Regions from separate parts of the Halalkalibacter sp. HAAS-P013 genome, predicted to be linked through region 1. Evidence: riboswitches for the same ligand, from Rfam matches in the RefSeq annotation. Region 1 holds a riboswitch; each other region holds the start of a gene.
What was found. Region 1 has a riboswitch for cobalamin ahead of metE (5-methyltetrahydropteroyltriglutamate--homocysteine S-methyltransferase). Riboswitches for the same ligand answer to the same signal wherever they lie in the genome.
Positions count from the first base shown of each region.

Region 2: it holds a riboswitch for cobalamin, as region 1 does, so the genes downstream of both, AC1FXP_RS08135 (ABC transporter substrate-binding protein) here and metE (5-methyltetrahydropteroyltriglutamate--homocysteine S-methyltransferase) in region 1, are expected to answer to the same signal.
Region 3: it holds a riboswitch for cobalamin, as region 1 does, so the genes downstream of both, AC1FXP_RS15675 (ribonucleoside-diphosphate reductase subunit alpha) here and metE (5-methyltetrahydropteroyltriglutamate--homocysteine S-methyltransferase) in region 1, are expected to answer to the same signal.
Region 4: it holds a riboswitch for cobalamin, as region 1 does, so the genes downstream of both, AC1FXP_RS08050 ((2Fe-2S) ferredoxin domain-containing protein) here and metE (5-methyltetrahydropteroyltriglutamate--homocysteine S-methyltransferase) in region 1, are expected to answer to the same signal.

Region 1 is NZ_JBWQTU010000001.1:538,431-544,374, forward strand. Features, by position in the region: gene AC1FXP_RS02840 (spore germination protein) at 1-1,213, opposite strand, end outside; gene AC1FXP_RS02845 (VanW family protein) at 1,368-2,279, opposite strand; gene AC1FXP_RS02850 (cob(I)yrinic acid a,c-diamide adenosyltransferase) at 2,463-3,050, opposite strand; cobalamin riboswitch at 3,290-3,476, shown strand; gene metE (5-methyltetrahydropteroyltriglutamate--homocysteine S-methyltransferase) at 3,599-5,878, shown strand; gene AC1FXP_RS02860 (hypothetical protein) at 5,891-5,944, shown strand, end outside.
Region 2 is NZ_JBWQTU010000004.1:197,230-203,173, reverse strand. Features, by position in the region: gene AC1FXP_RS08145 (adenosylcobinamide amidohydrolase) at 1-424, opposite strand, end outside; gene AC1FXP_RS08140 (FecCD family ABC transporter permease) at 417-1,490, opposite strand; gene AC1FXP_RS08135 (ABC transporter substrate-binding protein) at 1,453-2,469, opposite strand; cobalamin riboswitch at 2,633-2,830, opposite strand; gene bluB (5,6-dimethylbenzimidazole synthase) at 2,909-3,565, opposite strand; gene AC1FXP_RS08125 (ABC transporter ATP-binding protein) at 3,612-4,394, opposite strand; gene AC1FXP_RS08120 (ATP-binding cassette domain-containing protein) at 4,409-5,110, opposite strand; gene nikC (nickel transporter permease) at 5,124-5,936, opposite strand.
Region 3 is NZ_JBWQTU010000011.1:213,392-219,335, reverse strand. Features, by position in the region: gene AC1FXP_RS15690 (alpha/beta hydrolase) at 1-891, shown strand, start outside; gene AC1FXP_RS15685 (YbjQ family protein) at 1,065-1,385, shown strand; gene AC1FXP_RS15680 (glycine betaine uptake BCCT transporter) at 1,707-3,215, shown strand; cobalamin riboswitch at 3,387-3,583, shown strand; gene AC1FXP_RS15675 (ribonucleoside-diphosphate reductase subunit alpha) at 3,726-5,944, shown strand, end outside.
Region 4 is NZ_JBWQTU010000004.1:180,637-186,580, forward strand. Features, by position in the region: gene AC1FXP_RS08035 (nucleoside recognition domain-containing protein) at 1-1,061, shown strand, start outside; gene AC1FXP_RS08040 ((2Fe-2S) ferredoxin domain-containing protein) at 1,332-1,724, shown strand; gene AC1FXP_RS08045 (GTP-binding protein) at 1,918-3,099, opposite strand; cobalamin riboswitch at 3,447-3,630, shown strand; cobalamin riboswitch at 3,773-3,956, shown strand; gene AC1FXP_RS08050 ((2Fe-2S) ferredoxin domain-containing protein) at 4,093-4,476, shown strand; gene cobJ (precorrin-3B C(17)-methyltransferase) at 4,530-5,944, shown strand, end outside.

The DNA of each region.
Region 1 (5,944 bases):
CCATTTGATAAACGGGCGTTGTAAAGGAAGCAAGTGCCGCCAAAGCAACAATAATAAGAAGAATATTGCTCGTAAGTCCAGCCTCGACCGACGCTTGTCCAATAACAATTCCTCCAACGATCCCAATTGTTTGACCAACCTTCGTCGGCAATCTAGCCCCGGCTTCTCGTAATAGCTCAATCGTTAATTCAAGAAAAATTGCCTCAAGAATCGGTGGAAAAGGGATGTTACTCCTAGATGCAATTATCGTCGAAAGTAAGTCTCTAGGAATTAATTCATAGTGAAATGTGAGTACAGCTACATAAACGGGTGTTGCTAATACGGAAAAGGCGACAGCGAAGAAACGCAATAAACGAACACTTGATGAGATGTGCCAAGCCATATAATAGTCTTCTAACGATGAGAAAAACTCAACCAAAGTTGTTGGGCCGAAGATAGCTTCTGGTGACCCATCAGCTAAAAAGGCAACCTTCCCTTCCGCTATAGCAGCGGCTACTCGCTCTGGCCTTTCTGTGTTGATTAATTGAGGAAAAACAGACATCTGATTATCACTAATCATTTGGGCTAAACTATTTGAATCGATAACCTGGTCAAATTCAATGTCTGATAGTCTTTGTTCTATTGTTTTTAAGTTTTCTTTATCAACGATTCCATCTATGTACAACAGTGACACACGAGTCTGTGTCATTTTCCCTATTTTCATTTCTTTTACTTTTAATTGTGGTAAAGGCAAACGTTTCCGGATTAAATTAATATTTGTATCTATTGACTCAATAAAGGACTCTTGTGGACCAGCTACGGTAAATTCATTTTCAGAGGGAGCTACTTCCCTACCGGAATCCAGCGCCACTTCAACTATTGCACATTTTGAAGGATTTCCCCCTTCAAAAATGACAATAAAACCTTGCATAACCTTCTTACGTAAATCATTTGGTGATTTAGTGATTTCCTTAGCTTGAATGGGAATGTCCCTTACTATTTCCTCTAATGTTTGACTTTCTGACTCCGTGATAAATGGAAGGATGTCCTTATTGAGACGATCCGTATCAATTAGTGTTTGAAAATAGGCAATATGAAACCCTTTGGAGGCGATCAATAAATCATGCATGACAAAATCACTTGATTGTTGAAACAACTGTAACGCATCTTGAAGTGTTTCTTTTCGTTTATCTTGAATTTGTTTCAACAGCCATCTTCCAAGCACTTCTATCACCCTTTCCGGATTCCCCTATACATTGTCGCTGTTAGTATGAAATGGAATCGAGGCAATTATGCGGTTGCAAGGTAACATTCTAGTAACAAACTCAATTAAGCTCATCTTCTCTTCCCACAAAAAAAAGAACATAAGCATCTGCAAGCTTACATTCTCAATGTGTATGGACAGACACAAGGACCTCTCCTCGCTCTAAACTGACTTCTGATTTTATTAGTACAGGGTAAGGATGAGGGTTTGTAAACCTAAAATCTGGTCCTCCCCAAGAAACCGTTGCGTCTCTACCTGGTGCTACATAACCAATTTCTCGTGAATGTGTGTATCGCTCTACCATTTCTAAACCAGCTTTATCTACAGCATTAAACAATGTAGAGGATGTTTGACAAATCCCACCACCAATACCGATAACAAACTCTTTATTCACAATTTCTTTCGCTTCTTGATACCCACGCTCTCTCGTCCGCTCTCCAACTGTTTGGTTAAATGAAAACGAGTCACCTGGACCTAATACAATCCCTGAAATAGCCTCTGCCGATAATTTCACGTTTTTTGACCTGCCTGAAATGGCTGGGTTAAAATGCGTTTTAAATTCACCTATCGTTCGTTGATCAATTCCAACTAGATCTTCTTCTGAAACAGAAGGTGCAGTGACAGAAATCGGCATCACCAGATCTCTTGTTCCTGCTTTTAACTCTTGTAATTGTTCAACAAGCTCCTGCTCAGACAAAATCACCCGTTCCTTCCCAGGAGTAAATTCCCCATTTGCAAGGATGCGTGGATTTTCCATCGCCGTGTCTATTTGCATAGCTAACTCTCTAGCTAATTGTTGTAAAGCTTCTTCATCAAGCGAATGACTAGACATATACCCATAGTCATTTAGAACGACATCATGTTGTTCGTCATTCCATTCATCAATTAAATTAAGTTTCCAATATACAGGTTGTTTAAAGCTCAATTCTGACTGAAAATAGGTAGAATGAGCAGCAACAGGTTTAGGTCCTTCAGCCGAAACATCATTACTACACCCAGCTAATAATAAAAGAACAACAAGCCAACTTTTTTTCATCCCATATCCCCCTCTAATTGTTCAAACACATTTACCAATATATGAGAAGAAATATGATTCATTCCAGGCAAATACACAATTTTTGTTATAAATCGAGAACAAACCATACTAAAAAATAGGAAGACACTAAAAAAGTGAAAACCGTACCTTTTTCAGTGGCCTCTCTAATAGTATGGCTTCATTTTACTGCTCTTTCTTTCGTTTTCCTCCTTTAAAAACAATTGCACTTCTTTCATATTCTACATCCTTGACCCCAAGCCTAGCGTTGACGACTCGGGCAATAGCAAAGAAATAATCAGACAATCGGTTTAAATATTTTAACACAATCGGGTTCACCTCTGACCCACGTTGAAGCCTTGTCACATAACGTTCTGCTCTCCTTGTAACCGTTCGACACACGTGAAGAGTAGCCGCGGCATCTGCACCACCAGGTAAAATAAATCTTTCTAATTCAGGAGCCTCTTCAATATAAGCGTCAATACGCTTTTCCAAGAAATCTATCATTTCTTGTTTGGCTTTGTAAGGGTATTCTTTTGTTGCTCTCATCATTGCTAAGTCGCCACCACAATCAAACAATTCATGTTGAATTTTTATTAATTCCATTTTTATATCAGGAAACTGATCTTCATCTAATTGTGCCAGAGCCTGACCGATAAATGAATTCAATTCGTCTGTAGTTCCATATGCAATAACTCGAGTATCATCCTTATCAAGCCTTCCCCCTATGACACTCGTCTTTCCCTCATCTCCTGTACGTGTATATAATTTCATCTAACATCCTCCTTCATCTTATTTATTATCTCAATACAATAATATCTATTATAAAATCGCTTGTTAAAAAATATGTACACTCTACCCTAGATATTAGTATTACCTGAGACTCTCCGTTCATTTTAGTATACATGATTTATTGTTTTTATTCTTTTGTTTCCACTTAAAACGCTAGATTTTCAAATGTAAAAAAAATAACTGTTGACAATCAACCACCTATTAAGCTAAAGTTTAAAACAATTTCATATGTTGAAAATAGGTACTTTGAATGTTGATTCAAGGTTTAAAAGGGAATCCGGTGAAAATCCGGAGCGGTCCCGCCACTGTATTAGAGGAGTTATCATGAATTGTCACTGGCCAATGCTGGGAAGACCATGATGACGTTGATTCTAGAGCCAGGAGACCTGCCTATTTTAACAACACTGCTTTACCTACGGGAGATAGGGAGGTGTTAACAATATATCATTGATTTTCTATGGATATCGTTACCCTATTTTCGGTAAAGGTATCCATTTTTGTCGTTTTTAAAACTATTTAGGAGGCTATTCATGACAACAGTAAAAAGCAGCAATTTAGGTTATCCTCGCATAGGCGAGAACCGCGAATGGAAAAAAACATTAGAAGCATTTTGGGCTTCTACTCTCAATGAGGAAACATTTTTGACACAAATGAAAAAGTACCGCCTGCATCACCTTCAAAAGCAAATAAACAAAGGTATTGATTACATTCCTGTCGGTGATTTCTCTTACTATGATCACGTACTTGATACGGCTTCTATGTTTGGATTAGTGCCGAAACGTTATGCCCATACGTCTGGCCCGGTTTCTTTATCCACTTACTTTGCCATGGCCCGTGGTAACCAAAGGGCACATGCATGCGAAATGACGAAGTGGTTTGACACTAACTATCATTACATCGTTCCAGAAATAGAAGATAAAGAACCTGAATTAGTTGAAAACAAACCGCTTCAGGCATTCTTAGAAGCGAAAAAAGAATTAAATATAATTGGTAAACCCGTTATTCTTGGACCTTTTACTTTCTTAAAACTAGCAAAGGGCTATAAAGAAGAAGAGTTTGCTAGCATCTTAAACAGCTTTGTTCCAGTATATACACAATTGTTATCTGAACTTGCTGATGCAGGAGCGAAACTCGTACAAGTGGATGAACCATATCTTGTAATGGATATAACAAACGAGGAAATGGAGATATTCTCTAGCCTTTACCGTGAAATTGCAACAAACGTACCAAATGTGGATATCATTTTGCAAACGTATTTTGAGTCCGTTTCTCACTATGAAAAATTAGTACAAATTCCTGTTAAAGGAATTGGGCTCGATTTTGTATATGGCTTCAATGAAAACGTTGATGCTATTGAGCGATTCGGCTATCCTGAAGACAAGATTCTAGGGGTAGGGATCATTGATGGAAGGAATATTTGGAGAAGCAACCTGCTTGAAAGCCATCAATTTTTAGCTAGGCTAAACAAGCTTGTTCCGTTTAAAAATCAAATCCTTCAACCATCTTCTAGCTTGCTGCACGTTCCTGTTTGTTTGAAGCATGAAACAGAGCTAGATCCTATTGTTAAAGATGCCTTAGCTTTTGGCGACGAAAAGCTTGATGAGTTACGGTTACTAAGAGATGTAACAAACGACCCAATTCAGTCATCACAATCGTTATTGAACCGTCACCAACAGACGTTTGAAAAGCTAAACCAATCAAATTGGCGTGTGAGAAAGGAAACTGTCGGGCTTCTTACAAAACGAACGAAGAAATTTCAGGAGAGATATCAATTACAAAACCAAAAATGGAATTTACCTCTTCTTCCAACAACAACAATTGGTAGCTTTCCTCAAACTAAGGAGATCAGGAAAGCTCGATTTAAATGGCGAAAAGGCGAACTATCAAATGATACATACGAGGCAAATATCAAGTCCATGATTGAAAGATGGATTCGCATTCAAGAAGAGTTAGATATTGATGTACTCGTACATGGAGAATTTGAACGAAATGATATGGTTGAATTTTTTGGTGAGAAGTTAAATGGATTTGCCTTTTCTAAAAATGGCTGGGTGCAATCATATGGATCACGCTGCGTCAAACCACCAATCATCTTCGGTAACGTATCACTCGATAAACCGATGACGCTTAATGAAACACTTTATGCTCAGTCTCTTACTGATCGCCCAGTTAAAGGAATGTTGACCGGTCCAGTAACGATTTTAAATTGGTCCTTTGTTCGTAACGATATCCCACACCAAGAAGTGGCCTATCAAATTGCAGAAGCTATACTAAAAGAAGTACAATCACTAGAAAATGCGGGAATTACCATGATACAAGTTGATGAGCCCGCTCTAAGAGAAGGTCTTCCATTAAAGAAAGAAAAACATGATACGTATTTAAATTGGGCCGTTGTAGCATTTCGGATGAGCACATCAGATGTAGCGGAAACGACACAAATTCATACACATATGTGTTACAGCGATTTTAATGAAATTATCGAAGCTATAAAAGAACTTGATGCCGATGTTATCTCCATTGAAACATCAAGAAGTCATGCGGAAATAATCTCTGCATTTGAAACAAATGTTTATGACAAAGGTATTGGACTCGGCGTGTACGATATTCACAGTCCTCGTGTTCCAAGTGAAGAAGAAATGACTTCAACTATTGAACGAGCACTGTCGGTTTTACCAGCTGAACTCTTTTGGGTAAATCCAGACTGCGGGTTAAAAACACGTGGTGAAAAAGAAACAGTTGCCACTTTAGAGATCATGGTGAAGGCTGCGAAATCTGCAAGAAATCAGCTAACCAAACAAGTCACTCAATAAAAGGAGCTGCTAATGAGATATGAACTAATCACCTTTTTAAATCAAACAAAAGATGAGAAAGTCATT
Region 2 (5,944 bases), on a different contig from region 1:
CACCACTTATCATTCGAAATTGAGTTTTTCGATAATGGCTGACTTTTGTTATCTCCATTACTTCCTCAATGACTTGCCAATCCTTTTTTGATAATTGCTTTAATACCCCCTTCTGGTGGGGATAACGTCCAAGACTGATAATCTCTTCAACTGTGAAATCAAAAGAGACTTGTACTTCTTGGGATAAAACAGCTACTTTTTTCGCTTTTTCAAGCTTAGAGAGTGAGGAAATAGGTTTCCCGGATAATAGAACATCTCCTTTTTTAATTGGTAGTTGTCCAGTTATTAATTTAAATAAGGTTGTTTTCCCACTACCATTTGGGCCCAGTAAAGCGAAAAATTCTCCCTTTTCAATCTCTAAATGTAATCCATTAATAATAGCGGTATTTGTGTAGCCTCCTACTAAACTTTCAACCTTAATCACTTCTATCTCCCCTCCCAATTCTCTCCCTAATCAACAATGTTGCAAATACTGGTGCCCCTATTAGAGCTGTAATTACCCCAATTGGTAATTCTTTTGGGGCAATTATCGTTCTAGCCACTAAGTCTGCGAGTATAAGAAATGATCCTCCTGCTAGAATCGACAATGGAAGTACATGCCTGTGATTAGGACCCGTTAAAAGACGAACTAAATGAGGGATGACAAGACCAACAAATCCTATGGACCCAGAAACGGCAACAGCTGCTCCTGTTAATAATGAAGCTCCAATTAAGATATAGGTCTTTCCTTTTTTCACATCCACTCCAATGTGATCTGCGGCGTTTTCTCCTAAAGCCAGCGCATTCAACTCTCGGTAATGAATAAGCAGGATAATTGAGCCAATAAACATAAAAGGAACAATCAGTTGTACGTGGCTCCAGCCCCTCATTCCAACACTTCCATACAACCAATAAATGATCTGTGTCATAGCATCTCTGTCACCTAATGAAATAATTAAAGAAGTAACAGCCCCAATAAAGGCACTAATAATAATTCCAGCAAGGATGATGGTTTCAATCGCCAAGCTTCGACTACTTAACCGAACAAGGCCAAATACAACAAGCAATGTAACAAACCCACTAATTATCGCAACAACCGGCAATGTGAAATTCCCTAACCCTACGATCGTCACTTGAAAGAACAAAACTGATACAGCTCCTAAAGCTGCTCCGGATGAGACACCAATCGTGTAAGGATCAGCAAGTGGATTACGCAAGAGCCCTTGAAAAGCCGCACCAGCTAGTCCGAGTGAAGCTCCAACGAAAAACGCAAGAAGAACCCGTGGAAGGCGAATATTCCAAATAATCATTTCTTCATTTCTTGGAACGTCTGTAAGCCATCCAAGATTCAAACTATAATCTAACACAATATGTAAAATTGTAGGAATAGGAATGGTCACACTGCTTACCAATAAGCCAAGGAGGGTTGTACCTAGTACAAACCCTCCGCTTACTATATATAACCAAACAATTTTATTTTTTAAATACTTCTGGGTAGATGAGTTCTGCAAGTGTCTCCACTCCTTCGATTAAACGAGGACCAGGTCTGGTTACTGTATCATTATCTACATCAAATACTTGTTCATTTTGAATAGCAGGTACCTCAGCCCATCCATCACGTGCAAGAACGTCACCACTAGGATTATCAACATAATAACCGTACGTAGTAATAATGACATCCGGATTTAACAGAACAATTTCTTCTTCCGTTAAACTTACCCAGCCTTCATGATCCCCCGCTGCATTCACTGCTTGGATGGATTCAAGCATCTCGTGCATAAATGTATTTTGTCCTGTTGTAAAAATATCAGGAGCTGGTGAAACTTCAACCCAAACTTTTTTCTTATCAGTAATAGATTCTTCTGCTTGTTCTTTAATTGCTTCAAGACGCTCTTTCATATCAGAAATGATTTCTTCTGCTACAGTCTGACTTCCAGTTGCTGTAGCGATCATATCAATCTTGTTATAAACATCCTCAAAAGATGAAGCACTTCCAACGACTACGACATTAATACCAGCTTCTTCAAATTGCTCAAGAGTTTCTAGATGCGTGTTGTAATGATAATCAGTTACGAGAGCAATATCTGGCAAAAGAGTCAGAATAAGTTCTGCATTCATATCTTGAGCGCCAACTTTTTCAATTTCTAGAGCTTCCGCTGGATAGTTACAATAATCAGATACTCCAATTACTTTATCTCCTAATCCTAGTGCAAATGATACCTCTGTATTGCTAGCTTGAATCGAAACGATCGTTTCAGGCTCTGATTCAATTGTTACTTCGCGATCTGCATCATCAACAATCGTTACAGGAAAGAGTTCTTCTCTCTCTGCTTCTGATTCAACTTGATTTTCAGCAGCAATTTCTTCCTCATCTGCGTTCACGTCATCTTGAGTATTTTGCTCTGTTGTTCCACAGCCTGTAATAATAGCCATCGTAAACAATAGTACAAGACCTACAAGCCCCCATTTTTTCAAAAATTCACTATTCATTTCTCTTTCCCCCTTTAATTTGAGCACAAAAAAACGCTATTCCAAAGGAAAGCGTGAATGTAAAAGGCACGTATGTAGTAGTCTTACAAAAACATAATACTATCTACTCAATACTCAAGTATGTAAAATACGTGTGCTCTTAAACATTCCTTTCCTCGAGGAAGCTTAATATTACAGATAGGCAGGTCTCCTGACTTACGAATCTTCGTAGGTTATCCTTCCCATGTGATTACACACAGTGGATTTTAGCTAACCATCCTCATCGCTTACAGTGGCGGGACCGTGTTGGATTTACACCAACTTCCCTCTTAGTCTTGAATGTCAGAAAACCTGAACATTCAAGAAACCTATTTGTCTAATATTCATTTTTTGCTCTAGAAGCTATTATAATAAAGTTCTCATGCCTTGTAAATTAATTATTTATTTTGTCGAAATTACTTCAAAGATTTTCATTCTCTCCCCATTTATTTTTAAAAATGAGAGGATCCAAATTTTTTCTTTCTTCCCATTTTGACGTTTCAAGAATTGGTTTATCTGGATATTCATTGGTATAACCAATTGTTAAAAGTGCTACAGGATCAATATGTGGCGGAATTTCTAGTATATCACGCACATCTTGTTTTTTATAAAAACTAACCCAACCTAGTGCCAACCCTTCTACACACGCTGCTAACCACATATTTTGAATGGCACAAGCAGTAGACAGTTGATCTGTTTCAGGAATAGAGTTGCGTCCTAAGACATGAGACCCTCCTCTAGTCGGGTCACACGTTACACAAATTGTTAAGGGGGATTCTTTTATCCCTTCAATTTTCAAATTTAAAAAATGAGATTGTTTCGCTTCTTGTTCTTCATAATGAATTGCAAGAGCTCTTCTTTCTTTATCTGCTGCCCAGGCAAGACGCTCTTTCACTGTTTGAGACGTAATCATAATAAAATTCCATGGTTGCATAAATCCAACTGATGGGGCATGATGAGCCGCATTAAGGAGGTTATATATTGATTCTTCAGGAATAGGCGTTGGTAGAAAAGTTCGAATATCTCGTCTTTTATATATGACTTTATACAATGCTTTCTTTTCTTCTTCAGTAAACATTTAGTTCCTCCAGGTCGTCTATTTCGTTAAAGCGCTCCTGCCTTTCTCAAACTTCAACAAAATTATGTACCAATAAACGTGTATAAGGGTGTTTTAACTGTCGCAGGTTCCAATTTCTAAAAATTTCTATAATTTCACCTTGATACATAACAGCCACTCGATCACATAATTTTTTTGTCGATTCAAGATCATGAGTAATGAATAAATACGATATCTGTTCTTTTTTTTGGATGTTCTTTAACATATTTATTATAGATGCTTGAGACTCTCTATCTAAACTAGCAATCGACTCATCAAATATAATAAGGTCAGGTTGTACTGCTAAAGCCTTTGCAATACACACGCGCTGTTTTTGTCCTCCACTTAATTGAGCGGGGTACCGTGATAAGTAAGAATCGTCAAGACCTACTAGGTTCAACAATTTTAAAACTAATCTTTTCCACTCTGCTTTTTGTTCTTGGAAATAATTATGAATAGGTTCTTTCAGAATTTCTTCTACACGCATTTTTGGATGTAAGGAAGTAGATGAGTCTTGTAATACTAGTTGGATACGTTTATAAATCGCTAAATCTGTCATCTGTTTCCCATATATACATTGACCGTCTAGTAGAATTTGTCCTGATGATACTGTTTCCAACTTCATAATTAATTTAGCTAATGTACTTTTTCCACTACCGCTTTCTCCAACAAGTGCCAGACTTTCTCCTTTATTTAAACTCAGATTAACTTCTTTAACAGCTTTATAGTTGGGATTAACTCTAAGCCACGTTTTTTTATTTATTCTAGATGGATATTCCTTTGTTACATAGCATAACTCAAGTAGACTCATGTCACAACTACTCCTTAACACATTTGTACGACTCGATCTGCGAATCTATTTACACTTTTGTTATCATGTGAAATAAGTAAAATTGTTAGCCCAAACTCATGCTGAATCTTCTTAAGTAAGGATAAAACTTTGTCTCTATTTATTACATCAAGAGCTGTTGTTGGCTCATCAGCAATTAAGATTTTTGGACGTAAGCTTAACATCATGGCTAATAAAATCCTTTGACGCATCCCCCCGCTTAATTCAAATGGATAAGAGGTTAGAATATATTTGGGATCTGTAAATCCAACTTGACTTAAAAGACTATGTAAATATGATTCTATATCTTTTTTTAGCCATTCCTTCTTTTGCTTTATTGTTTCTATCATCTGTCTTTTTACAGTACGGATTGGATCTAAACCATTTAATGAATGTTGAATTAATAAAGCTATTTCGTCACGACGAAGCTTTTGCCAGGCTTTATTATCATAATGGAGGATATCTTCACCTTTGTAGATAATATGACCATTAGTTACTTTGAAATTTGTTTCCAACAAACCAACAATTGCTTGAGAAGTCAGACTTTTGCCACACCCACTTGGCCCCGTTAACGCAACCATTTCAGCTGGATACAATTGAAACGATACATCATAAATTACCGGACTACACTCACTAGCTTCATAATAGGATATTTCTAATTTTTCAACGTTTAATAAAGGGGCTTTGTATGTAATCATCTTACACCTCTTTTCAGATTGAGTCTTCCAATTTTTTATACCGATCACTGATTAGTTGACACGATAATACGAAGAACATAATGGCGAGACCTGGAAAGATCATAACATGTGGGGCAATTTGAAAATAAGAGGTTGCATCATGCAGCATCACACCCCATTCCGGTATTGGTGGCTGAGTTCCCAAACCTAAAAAAGAAAGTCCCGCAATTAGCAGAACAATCCTCCCCATATCCAAAGCTCCAAAAACAAAGACTGGTGAAAGAATTTGAGGAAGGATGTAGCGCTTCATAATTTGCAGATGAGAATTCCCAGACATTCGGGCTGATACTATATAATCTTCCTTACTTATTTTTAAAACAAGACTACGAATGAGACGAACATAGTTAGCCCATCGCACCATAATGATCGCCACAACCATATTAAAAAACCCCGGTCCTAATATACCAACAATAGCGATAATTAGTACAATTTCTGGGAACGCAAGAGTCCCATCAATCATCCTCATGAAAATATGGTCCGTACGACCGCGCACATAACCAGTTAAAAGTCCTATAGGCAGACTAATCACCCCAGTGAAAATCATTATGAAAAACGATGCTGATACGGTTATTCTAATTCCATAAATAATCCGTGTTAATATACAACGTCCTAAATGATCTGTTCCAAACGGGTAATTCCAACTCGGAGGTGATAGTCTACTAGAAAGATTAATAGCCAGTGGATCGTGAGGAGCAATCCACGGTGCAAAAAGACCGATTAAGATAATACTTGAAAGGAATCCAATTCCAATAAATAAGTGTAAATTTGTTTGCACGGCCTCTTTCATTGGTTTTC
Region 3 (5,944 bases), on a different contig from region 1:
CTCTCCTTTCCAGAAACATCACCTGTCGCGTTACCTGCTATTCTTATTATTGCTGGTTCAGGCCCGCTTGACCGAAATGGGAATGGAACAAAAAAAGGCCAAACGTTACATCTATACAACCAGCTTGCTGCGTTTTTAACGGAAAGTGGATTTGTCGTATTGCGTTATGATAAACGGGGTACGGGGAAGAGTAGGGGGGAGTTCATAAAAACAGGGTTTTGGGATTTAATTGACGATGCCAAGGCTGCACTTCGTTTTCTACAAGGCCAACCAATTGTTGATCAAAATAAGATATTTATACTTGGACATAGTGAAGGATGTATGTTAGCTCCTGAAGTAGCGAAGGGAGAGGGTTTAGCAGGATTAATTTTTGTTGCAGGCGCCGTTCAGTCACTATCCCAAGCTCAAAATTATCAAAGGGAGTTAATTGTAGATTCATTTCAAAATAAAAAAGGGTTAAAAGGAAAACTAATTAGCCTGCTAAAAGTAACTGATAAAGTGAAAAAACAAGGTTTGAAATTTGATCGGAAAGTATCAATGACTAAAAGAGATGTTATTCGTTATCAGGGGGTTAAAATCAATGCAAAATGGTTTAGAGAGCACTATGAGCATGACGCTTATCAAAGCCTAGCAGAAGTAAATTGTCCGATCCTTGCTGTTACAGGCTCTAAAGATGTGCAAGCGACACCTGAACAAGTGTATGAGGTCAAGAAGTATACAACCGTCGAGACGGAAACCCATATTATTAAAGGAATGAATCACATGCTTCGAGATCAAGTTGAGGACGCAGATATTTTGCAGTTGAAAAAAGTATACAAAAATGTCGGAGAAAAGCCATTATCAAAAGAGTTGCTTACGGTTGTGAAAAGTTGGTTAGATCGACGTGTCTGAACGTTGGAAGTATATGGTGATCGTCATTATTGTAGTCAACTTGGTGGAATAGCTCTTTTATTTGTTAATCTAACAGGCTCTAATTGCATTTTGTGTTTATGCTGTTGCCTTAGTTGGGTTACTTGTAATTTTTAAAATTGAACGGAGATAAGAAAAAAAGGAGGAAATGGATTATGATGATAGTGACTACTGAACAAGTAGCAGGCTATGACATAAAAGAGGTATTGGGATATGTCAAAGGTAGCACGATTCAAACGAAGCATATTGGCCGTGATATTACAGCAGGATTAAAAGGAATTGTCGGAGGAGAGATTAAAGGCTACAACGAAATGATGACGGAAGCACGTAAGTTGGCGGTACATCGAATGGTGAAAGAAGCAGAAGAGAAAGGCGGCAATGCAATCATTGGGATGAGAATGCAAACTTCAACCGTTATGACAAATGCAGCGGAGATTATTGCATATGGTACAGCCGTTGTAATCGAGAAAAAGTAATTTCTTTCAAAATGTTCCGCGCATCTAAAGAGAATGGGTGGGGCATTTTTTATTGAAAAATAGTCAAAATTCGGCAACGTGTCGTAGAAAACGATAGAATATCGCCTTTTTTTCTCGTAATTTTAAACAATTATTATGCTGAAGTACAATCAGCTTATAAGATCAGGGCAGATTGCTCAATATGCGTTCATATCATTTTTAATTTTTTTTCGATTTTATGATTTAATAAATAAGTATTTATTGGTAAGTGTTTCTGCAATGAATGTAAATTAGAAAAAGGAAGTGTTTATTATTTCTGATAAAGGTGAAAGTGATAGGTCGATTTTTAAGGTGTCAGTAGGGATTGCGGTCATTTTTGTATTAATTGGAGTTTTGATCCCGAATCAACTAGGGGCAGCAATGACCGTAGCGCAAAGCTTTGTTCTTGAGTCATTTGGTTGGTTTTATCAATTAGTTGCTACATTCTTTCTGTTGTTTGCAATATTCATGATCTTTAGTAAATACGGGAAAATCAAACTTGGAAAACCAGATTCAGAGCCTGAATATAGTCGTCCAGCTTGGTTTGCAATGTTGTTTTCAGCTGGGATGGGTATTGGTCTTCTATTTTATGGCGTATCTGAGCCAATTGCACACTTTTATTCGCCACCTACAGGAGAAGGAAGTACGGAACAGTCAGCAATTGTTGGAATGCGTTATACATGGCTTCATTGGGGATTACATGCTTGGGCCATTTATGCGATTGTCGCATTAGCACTTGCATATCAAAGATTCAGAAAAGACGCGCCAGGTTTAATGAGTGCGACACTTTATCCTGTACTTGGTGAAAAGGTGAAAGGTCCGATTGGACAAACGATTGATGTTGTTGCTGTATTTGCAACTTTGTTTGGGGTAGCAGCGTCACTTGGGTTAGGGTCACAGCAAATAAATGCAGGTCTAGAATATTTGGTGGGGATTCCAAATAATTTTATGGTACAAATGATTATCATGGGTATCATAACTGTTCTTTTCATCATTTCAGCGAATACAGGTATATCTAGAGGGATTAAGTATTTAAGTCTTGCAAACATGTCAATTGCAACGGTATTGTTTTTTGCCATGTTAATTCTCGGTCCGACGTTATTTTTGCTTAATATGTTTACAACGAGTTTAGGAAGTTACTTACAAAATCTCATTCCAATGGGCTTGCGTTTAGCACCTTTTGATGCTGACGAGGCAGCATGGACACAAGGGTGGACGGTCTTTTACTGGGCCTGGTGGGTTTCATGGACTCCATTTGTTGGAATGTTCATAGCTCGAGTGTCTAAAGGGAGAACGATTCGTGAATTTACGGTAGCTGTTCTTCTTGTTCCTTCAGTAGTATGCGCGATCTGGTTTACGGTTTTCGGTGGTACAGGAATTTTTCTTGAGGTCACACAAGGATTAAACGTCTCAGGGCAACCACTTGAAACAGCCCTTTTCTTTGTTTATCAGCAGCTGCCACTTGGGATTATCTTGTCGATCTTAACGGTTGCTTTAATTACAACGTTCTTTGTTACATCAGCAGATTCGGCAACCTTTGTACTAGGAATGCAGACAACGGGAGGAAAGTTAAACCCATCAAACCGAGTGAAGGTCACGTGGGGATTAATATTAGTTGCATCAACGGCTGTATTAATGGCATCAGGTGGATTAGCTGGTCTACAAACAGCAATCATTGTTAGTGCTCTTCCATTATCGTTCATTGTTCTTGCAATGTGTTACGGACTGGTTAAAGAATTAAATCAAGAACTTAAAGGGCAAAGTAAGGAGCCTGAAAAAGAAAGAACACATAAAAGGAAAATAGCTGGTTAGAGTAATGTATTATGTTAAATTACTAGGTTCATCCCGCATGTAATAGATTTGAGGGATGAACCTAGTTTATTATTTAGGAAGATTAAACGGATCTTTTTCCTTGCAACAGGATGAATATTCCTTTAGTATATACAATATATCGTATTAATGATGTGTTCTTACAACTATATATTGATTGCGAAAAATGAACGGTGTCAAATAGACTTAATAGGGAATCTGGTAGAAAGCCAGAACTGCCCCCGCAACTGTAAGTGTCGACGAAATGAGGTACCCACTGTGCTTTTGGTTAGATTTAGCTAACTTGCATGGGAAGGCTCAAAGTAGGGTGAAGCACGAGTCAGGAGACCTGCCGTCATTTTAAAGTCAGCTATCTTCGGGGTGTAAGAAGTGAGACGGCAAAGAAGACCAAAGTGTATTTTGGTCAGATAAGTCTTACTCTTTACGCCGTTTTACGCTCTTTCTCAACTCTCGAGAAAGGGCGTTTTTTATTATCATTAAGGAGGAAGACTAATGAAGAGTACGACAACGACAACGTTATTTGATTATGCATCATCTCAGATTGGCGAATTAATAAGTTTATTTCCAACGCTCGATTTTACGGCTTATAAGGATAAGATTGAACAATCTATCTTCGCTAAAGAAGACATGTCAGAAGACCAGCTTAGTCATTTGCAAGTTTTATCTTCAGTAGAGAGGATTTCGATGGAAGAGCCAGATTGGACGTTTGTCGCAGCGAATGTCCTTTTAAAGCAACTATACAAAAGAGCAGCTCATTCAAGAAGCTATGATGCTAGCTTGAGGTATGGATCTTTTTATCAACTAGTCCAAAAGTTAACGAGGATGGGGATATATTCAGATCAGATCTTGCAGGAGTATTCGAAAGAAGAATTAGAAGAACTTGAACAAGAGATTGTCCCTGAGCGCGATTCGCTGTTTACATACATTGGCTTATTAACATTAGCAGATCGTTATTTAGCTAGATCGCATAGTGGAGAACTGTACGAACTTCCTCAGGAGCGTTTTATGATCATTGCAGCTACGTTAATGGTTAAAGAACCGAAGGAAAAACGATTAGTTCTAATAAAAGAAGCTTACTGGGCCATTTCTAATTTATATATGACGGTGGCAACTCCGACTCTATCAAATGCTGGGAAAAGCTATGGTCAATTATCGAGCTGTTTTATTGATACTGTAGATGATAGTCTCAGAGGAATTTATGACAGTAACACCGATATTGCAACACTGAGTAAGAGCGGTGGGGGGATTGGTGCCTACTTAGGAAAACTACGAAGTCGCGGAAGTGATATTAGAGGCTTTAAAGGAGTATCATCCGGTGTTATCCCATGGATGAAACAACTAAATAACACTGCGGTAAGTGTCGACCAGTTAGGTCAAAGACAGGGGGCAATCAGTGTTTATTTAGATATATGGCACCGCGACATTTTTCATTTCTTGGCTGTCAAATTAAATAATGGCGATGAGAGGCAGCGTACCCATGATTTGTTTACAGGTGTCTGCTTGCCAGATTTATTTATGGAAAAAGTTGAAGCCAGACAAGAGTGGTATTTATTCGATCCTCATACGATACGCCAAACATTAGGTTTTAGTTTAGAAGATTATTATGATGAAGAAAGAGGAAAAGGAAGTTTTCGAGATAAGTACAAAGAGTGTATGGAAGCGGCAAACAACGGATTACTAGGTGAGAAAGGATTCTTGTGGGAAGTTGTTCCAGCCATTGATATTTTCAAAGAAATCTTGAAGAGTCAGCTTGAGACAGGTACGCCATATATGTTCTATAGAGATACTGTGAATCGGACGAACTCCAACCGCCATCAAGGTATGGTTTATTGTAGTAATCTGTGTACAGAGATCACCCAAAACATGAAAGCAACAACAGTGGTCGAGGAAAAAACAGAGGATGGCAAGATTATTGTCGTCAAAGAACCTGGGGATTTTGTTGTATGTAATTTATCATCTATTAATCTAGCAAAAGCAGTAACTGAAGACGTCCTTGAAAGGCTAATCCCAATTCAAGTGCGAATGCTCGATAATGTCATTGATTTAAATAATATTCCAGTTCCGCAAGCCCAAATAACCAATCAAAAGTATCGTTCTATTGGGTTAGGTACATTTGGCTGGCATCACTTACTAGCTCTTAAAGGGATCAAATGGGAATCCGACGAAGCGGTTGAATACGCAGATAACTTATATGAAAGTATTGCCTATCTGACGATTAGTGCAAGTAATGAGCTGGCAAAGGAAAAAGGAGCCTATCCACTTTTTGAAGGGTCTGATTGGGAGACAGGTGACTATTTTATTAATCGCCAATATACAAGTGAAGAGTGGACAGAGCTTCGTCACAGTGTAAGGGAAAAAGGGATTCGAAATGCGTATTTAATGGCTGTGGCGCCGAATTCAACAACAGCGATTATTGCAGGGACGACGGCCTCGATCGATCCTATTTTTAAGAAAGAATACTCAGAGGAGAAAAAAAATTATAAAATTCCAGTCACAGCTCCAGACCTATCGCCGCAAACGACATGGTATTACAAGTCCGCATATGAAATCGATCAATTATGGAGCATTAAACAAAATGAAGCACGACAACGCCATATTGACCAATCCATTTCATTTAACTTTTATGTTAAAAATACAATTAAAGCAAAAGATTTACTGAATTTGCATATTGAGGCTTGGAAGTCAAACTTGAAAACGACTTATTATACAAG
Region 4 (5,944 bases), on a different contig from region 1:
GCCTATTAATTATTCTTGCGATTTATGGCTTGCCTGTGTATGGAGCCTATGCCATTGCCACTTTTGTTGAACCAATTATTGAGACATACTTTATTCAACGAGTAGAAGGATGGTTTAGTCAAGCTCCATCTTTACTTGCAGAAATCGTAGTTGGCCCATTTGGTTTATTAACGTTAGGAACGTATTCATTTGTTTGGGCTTTCCCTGTTGTTGTCCTTATTAGTATTTCTATCGGGATAACAAATGATATCGGTCTGAAAAACCAAGTCACAGTTGCAGTAGATCCTTGGCTTAGAAAGATTGGTCTTGCCGGTAAAGATATCATTCCAGTTCTAACTGGATATGGATGCAATGTTGTAGCTGTTTATCAAAGTAAAGGATGTTCAGTTTGTTCAAGGAAACAGTGCCTGTCAATGATCTCCTTTAGTTCCGCATGCAGTTATCAAGTCGGCGCTGCTTTATCTTTATTCAGTGTGGCAGGAAAGCCGTGGATGTTTTTTCCATATGTTATTGCTTTAGCTGTTATAGGAATGATTCATACGAGGGTTTGGTACCCCAACAAGCATAAGCTTCAAAGTGACTACTCAATAAAAAACAAATCGTTTCACAAGGTTAGTCCTGTTGCTGTTTTAATAACTGTACATGAAACGATCAAACAATTCTTTTTTCAAGCTATGCCTATTTTTTTAGTAATTTGTGTGGTAGCTACTATTCTTCATAGTTATAAAATACTTGATTTTCTCTCTCAAAAGATCGGTCCTATATTCGCTTTGTTCTCTTTACCTCAAGAAGCAAGTCTAGGTATTCTTTTTTCTATTATTAGAAAGGATGGTATATTACTTTTTAATGAAGGGAATGGACAATTGCTTTTAAATTTAACTGGAATGGAATTGTTTATTCTTGTATATTTGGCATCGACATTGTCTTGTTGTCTTGTGACGCTCCTTGCTATTGGTAGGGATGCAGGAAAGTCTATTGCTATTCAAATTGCTATAAAGCAGGCCATAACATCCCTAGTCTCATCGTTACTTCTAGTGGTGATTTGGAAAGTGTTTTTTTGAGAATGAGAGAAATTTAAAATCGGAGAAAGTTAACAGAGGTTTGATATGGAAAACTATTCAAGCATGAAAGTAATAAATCCTGAGGGGAAAGATGGTGTAATTATTGATGAATGCAATGGTGTTTTAATAATATTATGGGAAGATCATAAGATAGAAGAGTGGTATAGTTGCACAGAGGTTACACAGATAGAAGAGTACTAGGTTATATAAAATAAATCGTAATGATAACTATTATTAATGATATCCTCTAATAAAAAAGGAGCTGAAGAAATGGCTACATGGAATTTGATGGAGACACAACATCACATTCTTATTTGCAATGGAAGTAGCTGCAATAAAGAAGGAGCAGAACAATTAACGCAGTCTATTAGAAACGAGATAAGTTCTAAAGGCTTAGATTCTATGATTCATACATCAAGAACGCTTTGTAATGGACGATGTCAAGATAAGTGTGTTCTGATTACTTATCCTGATGGGAAGTGGTATAAGGAAATGTCTAGTAAGGATGCTCCGCGATTTATTGAATCATTATTGACAGGGAGTTTGCTAGAAGACAAGGTTAGTCATGTATTTGATGGGAGAGGGTTTGAACGAACTAAAGGAACAGTGCTAGGTGTGGAAAAAAATGGGGACCTAGTTAAAAAGGTTTCGAAAAAATTATAGAAGAAAACAAATCATCATTTGTTGCAGTTATTTACTGTCAAAGGATTTGACAAGATGATGATTATGCTTGAAATTATTGAGAACTTAAAATTTTTTTCATTGCTAGTTATTTCGCTAATTTAAAAAAGAGGGGGTGTCTCAAAAGGTCAAAAACAGACCTTTTGAGACACCCCCCATCAAGTAATACGATATTTTATGCTTCTACATATTGAGGAAGCGGATCGTGAAGCTTAGTCCAATCGGAAGCCATCTCAACATCTGTTAATAAACAATGATCAAGGGAATCGCGAATTTCTTCATGGTTCATATCAATACCAATTAGGACTAGTTCGGTCATTCTATCCCCGAATTTTGGATCCCATTTTTCTTGCAGCTCAGGTTCTTCAAGGAGGGCTTGCTCTCTCTCTTCTTCAGGATAAGCTGCCACCCACTCTCCAGCACCTTGAATGGTAACTAAAGATCCTGACTGTGATATCAATCCAGCCATGGAGTTACGTGAAGCAACCCAAATGAACCCTTTTGCACGAACAATATCAACAGGCCAATTTTCCAGCCAGTTCATTAAGCGCTCTGGATGGAATGGTTTTCTACTTCGATAAACGAATGAGGAGACACCATACTCCTCTGTTTCTGGTGTATGTTCTTCATTTAATTCCTTAATCCATCCAGCAGATTGACTCACTGTATCAAAGTCAAATTTACCTGTATTTAAAATAGAAGATAATTCTACCTTAGAGTATGAAGTTGGAATAATATCAGCATCTGCATTTAATTTCCGCAAGAGCCCTAGTAACTCATTTTTATCTACTTCTTTTAACATTTCAACTTTATTAAGAATGATTACATCGGCAAACTCAATCTGATCAACTAGAAGGTCTGAAATTTCGCGAGTGTCATTTTCATCTGTCCCTTCTTTACGGTCAAGCAGCGATTCACCTGATGCATAATCATCCCAAAAGCGGTTCGCATCTACAACCGTCACCATTGTATCAAGCTCGCATTTTTTCGTTAAATCAATCCCTAGTTCTTCATCAATGTACGTAAATGTTTGAGCAACAGGGACAGGCTCACTAATTCCAGAAGATTCGATAACGATATAATCTATATCGCCCGCGTCAACAATTCGTTCTACCTCTTGCATAAGGTCTTCGCGTAGAGTACAGCAAATACAGCCGTTTTGAAGTTCTACTAGTTTTTCTTCTGTTCTGGAAAACCCATTATTTTTCACAAGCTTAGCATCAATATTCACTTCGCTCATGTCATTGACAATAACAGCAACTTTTAGCCCTTCGCGATTGGTTAGGATGTGGTTTAATAGTGTGGTTTTTCCCGAACCTAAATATCCACTTAATACAGTAACTGGAACCTTTTTCATTATATAAATTCTCCTTTTAAACATTTATTGTTAGTTATGGTTAAACAGATTAATTATTTGGATTAAATAGTAATTATTACGATTTGTATTTTATCGTTCTTTTGTTGCTTTGTAAATAGAAGACTTAATTTTTGTCGAATAATTTTTGTGTTAGTTTTTTAGGATTAAAGTATTTGCATTTGTTTGTTATTAAGAGACATCTATGCGTTTGTGTGTAAAATAAAATAACAAAGTTTATTAGGATTAAACTAGTTTGAAAGACAGAATTTTAAAAATCGTAAAAGAATATACTTGCTAAAAATTATAAGAAGTAGTTTAATAGACAATAAATACGAAAAGTTTACAATTTACTTTAAAAAAACAAAGGTGTATAACTACTAGTTATGCTTAAAAGGGAAGAACGGTGTAAATCCGTCACGGTCCCGCCACTGTAATGGGGAATTTCATTGTATAGAGTCACTGAATCAATCGGGAAGGCGCAATGAAATGAAGAACCTAAGTCAGGATACCTGCCTTTGTTTGAAGTGGCTTCAATACCTACGGGTCATGGGTAGAGAAGTGTGGAATAGATGCTACTTATTTTGTATGCTATTTTTTTCTGCACCTCTATTGATTATTGATAGAGGTGCATTTTTATTTGTTTAAAAGGAGGACTTAACTAGATTCATATTAAAATTCAACTGTAAACAAAGGTGTATAACTACTAGTTATGCTTAAAAGGGAAGAACGGTGTAAATCCGTCACGGTCCCGCCACTGTAATGGGGAGTTTCATTGTATAAAGTCACTGAGTGAATCGGGAAGACGCAATGAAATAATGAACCTAAGTCAGGAGACCTGCCTTTGTTTCGAATGGCTTCAATACCTACGGGTTATAGGTAGAGAAGTGTAGAATAAAGGCTACTTATTATGTATGTCATTTATCTCTGCACCTCTATCTATTGGTAGGGGTGCATTTTTAATTTTCTTAAAATGACTGTAGGAGGAATCGATTAATGACTACTTGGAATTTAACGGGTACAAAAAAGCATGTTTTGATTTGCAATGGATCTAGCTGCATGAGAAAGGAAGGGGAAGAAATTACTTTAGCCATTCGTGATGAGATAAAGAATCTGGAATTAGATCAACAAATTCATACATCGCGGACTCGGTGCAATGGTCGCTGTAAGGATGCGTGTGTGGTCATTGTTTACCCTGATGGAAACTGGTACTCCGCTAAGTCAACGGATATCGGGCGTTCGATTATAAGAAATCATCTTGACCCAGCAGTTGATCTAGAAGACTCGTTAATCTATGGCTTTGAAAATGATGAAATGATACGAGCGAATACATCAGCAAGAATTAAGGGCGTTTCTAAAGTGGAAAAAACAAACGTATAGGTTATTCTTGTCAACGAGTTTCTAAGGGGACTTTATCAAGGAGGTATGTAAAAATGCTTGGAAAATTACTTGTCATTGGTTTTGGACCTGGAAGTTTTGAACATATGACGAAAAGAGCACAAGAGGCGATCCAAGAGAGCGATTGTATTATTGGTTATAAAACGTATGTTGAATTAATTCAGCAACTATTAACAGATCAAGAGATCATTAGTACAGGAATGTCAGAAGAAGTAAGTCGAGCTCAAGCAGCGGTTCGACTTGCTGAAGAAGGAAAAAAGGTTGCAGTCATTTCAAGTGGGGATGCAGGAGTATATGGTATGGCTGGACTTGTTTATGAAGTATTAATAGAAAAAGGTTGGACGGAAGATTCGGGAGTCGGTGTGGAGGTTATTCCAGGTATATCAGCAATTAATTCATGTGCTTCACTACTTGGGGCACCTGTTATGCATGATGCCTGTACGATAAGTTTAAGTGATCACTTAACCCCATGGGAGCTGATTGAGAAGCGAATTGAAGCAGCTGCGCAGGCTGATTTTGTAATTAGTTTATATAATCCAAAAAGTGGTCGAAGGACGAGGCAGATTGTGGAGGCTCAAAGAATAATGCTTGAATATCGATCACCGAAAACTCCAGTTGGTCTTGTGAAAAGTGCTTATCGTGATAGAGAAGATATTGTTATTACGAACCTTGAAAATATGTTGAACTACGATATCGGAATGCTTACAACAGTTGTTATTGGAAATTCCTCCACTTTTCTTTATGACAACAAAATGATTACACCAAGGGGATATCAACGAAAGTATACGTTGAATACAACGGAACAACGGCTGAGGCCACATGAGCGTTTACGACATGAAAATGAACCTTGGGCACTGCACCAAGGCAAAAACGATATGGAAATTGCGAAGGTGGAAGCAAGTGCTACTGCAGAGGAAGAAGTTATTCCTAAGGCTTCCTCATTAGAACTTGCTTTAGAGGCTCTTAGTATTGTGAAAGATGGGCCTACTGAAATAAAAGGAACGAAGACTGTAGATAATCCTGTTGTTTCTATTTTTGAATTAGCAGTGAGTCCGGGTGTTGTGAATAAGCAATTTACCGCAAAACAAATGTTGACTCTTGCGGAAGTGGTTGGAGATGGAACGATGGAGTATACGACGCACCATCAAATTCACCTTCGAATTCCAACAACTAGTCCAGAAAACATTACTGAAAAGTTAAAAAGCTCTGGATTTATTCTTGAACCTCTTGGTGATGTCTCACAGGTAAAAGCATGTGATTTTTGTGAAGGCGAGAAAAAAGATTCCATTCCTTATGCAGAAGAGTTGCATCAAAAGTTAAGTGGTCTTGAACTACCGAAAGAGTTAAAAGTTGGATTTAATGGTTGCGGAATGGCTTGTTATGGTGCGGTAAAGGAAGATATTGGTATTGTGTTTCGGAAAGGGAAATTTGATTTGTTTTTAGGAGCTAA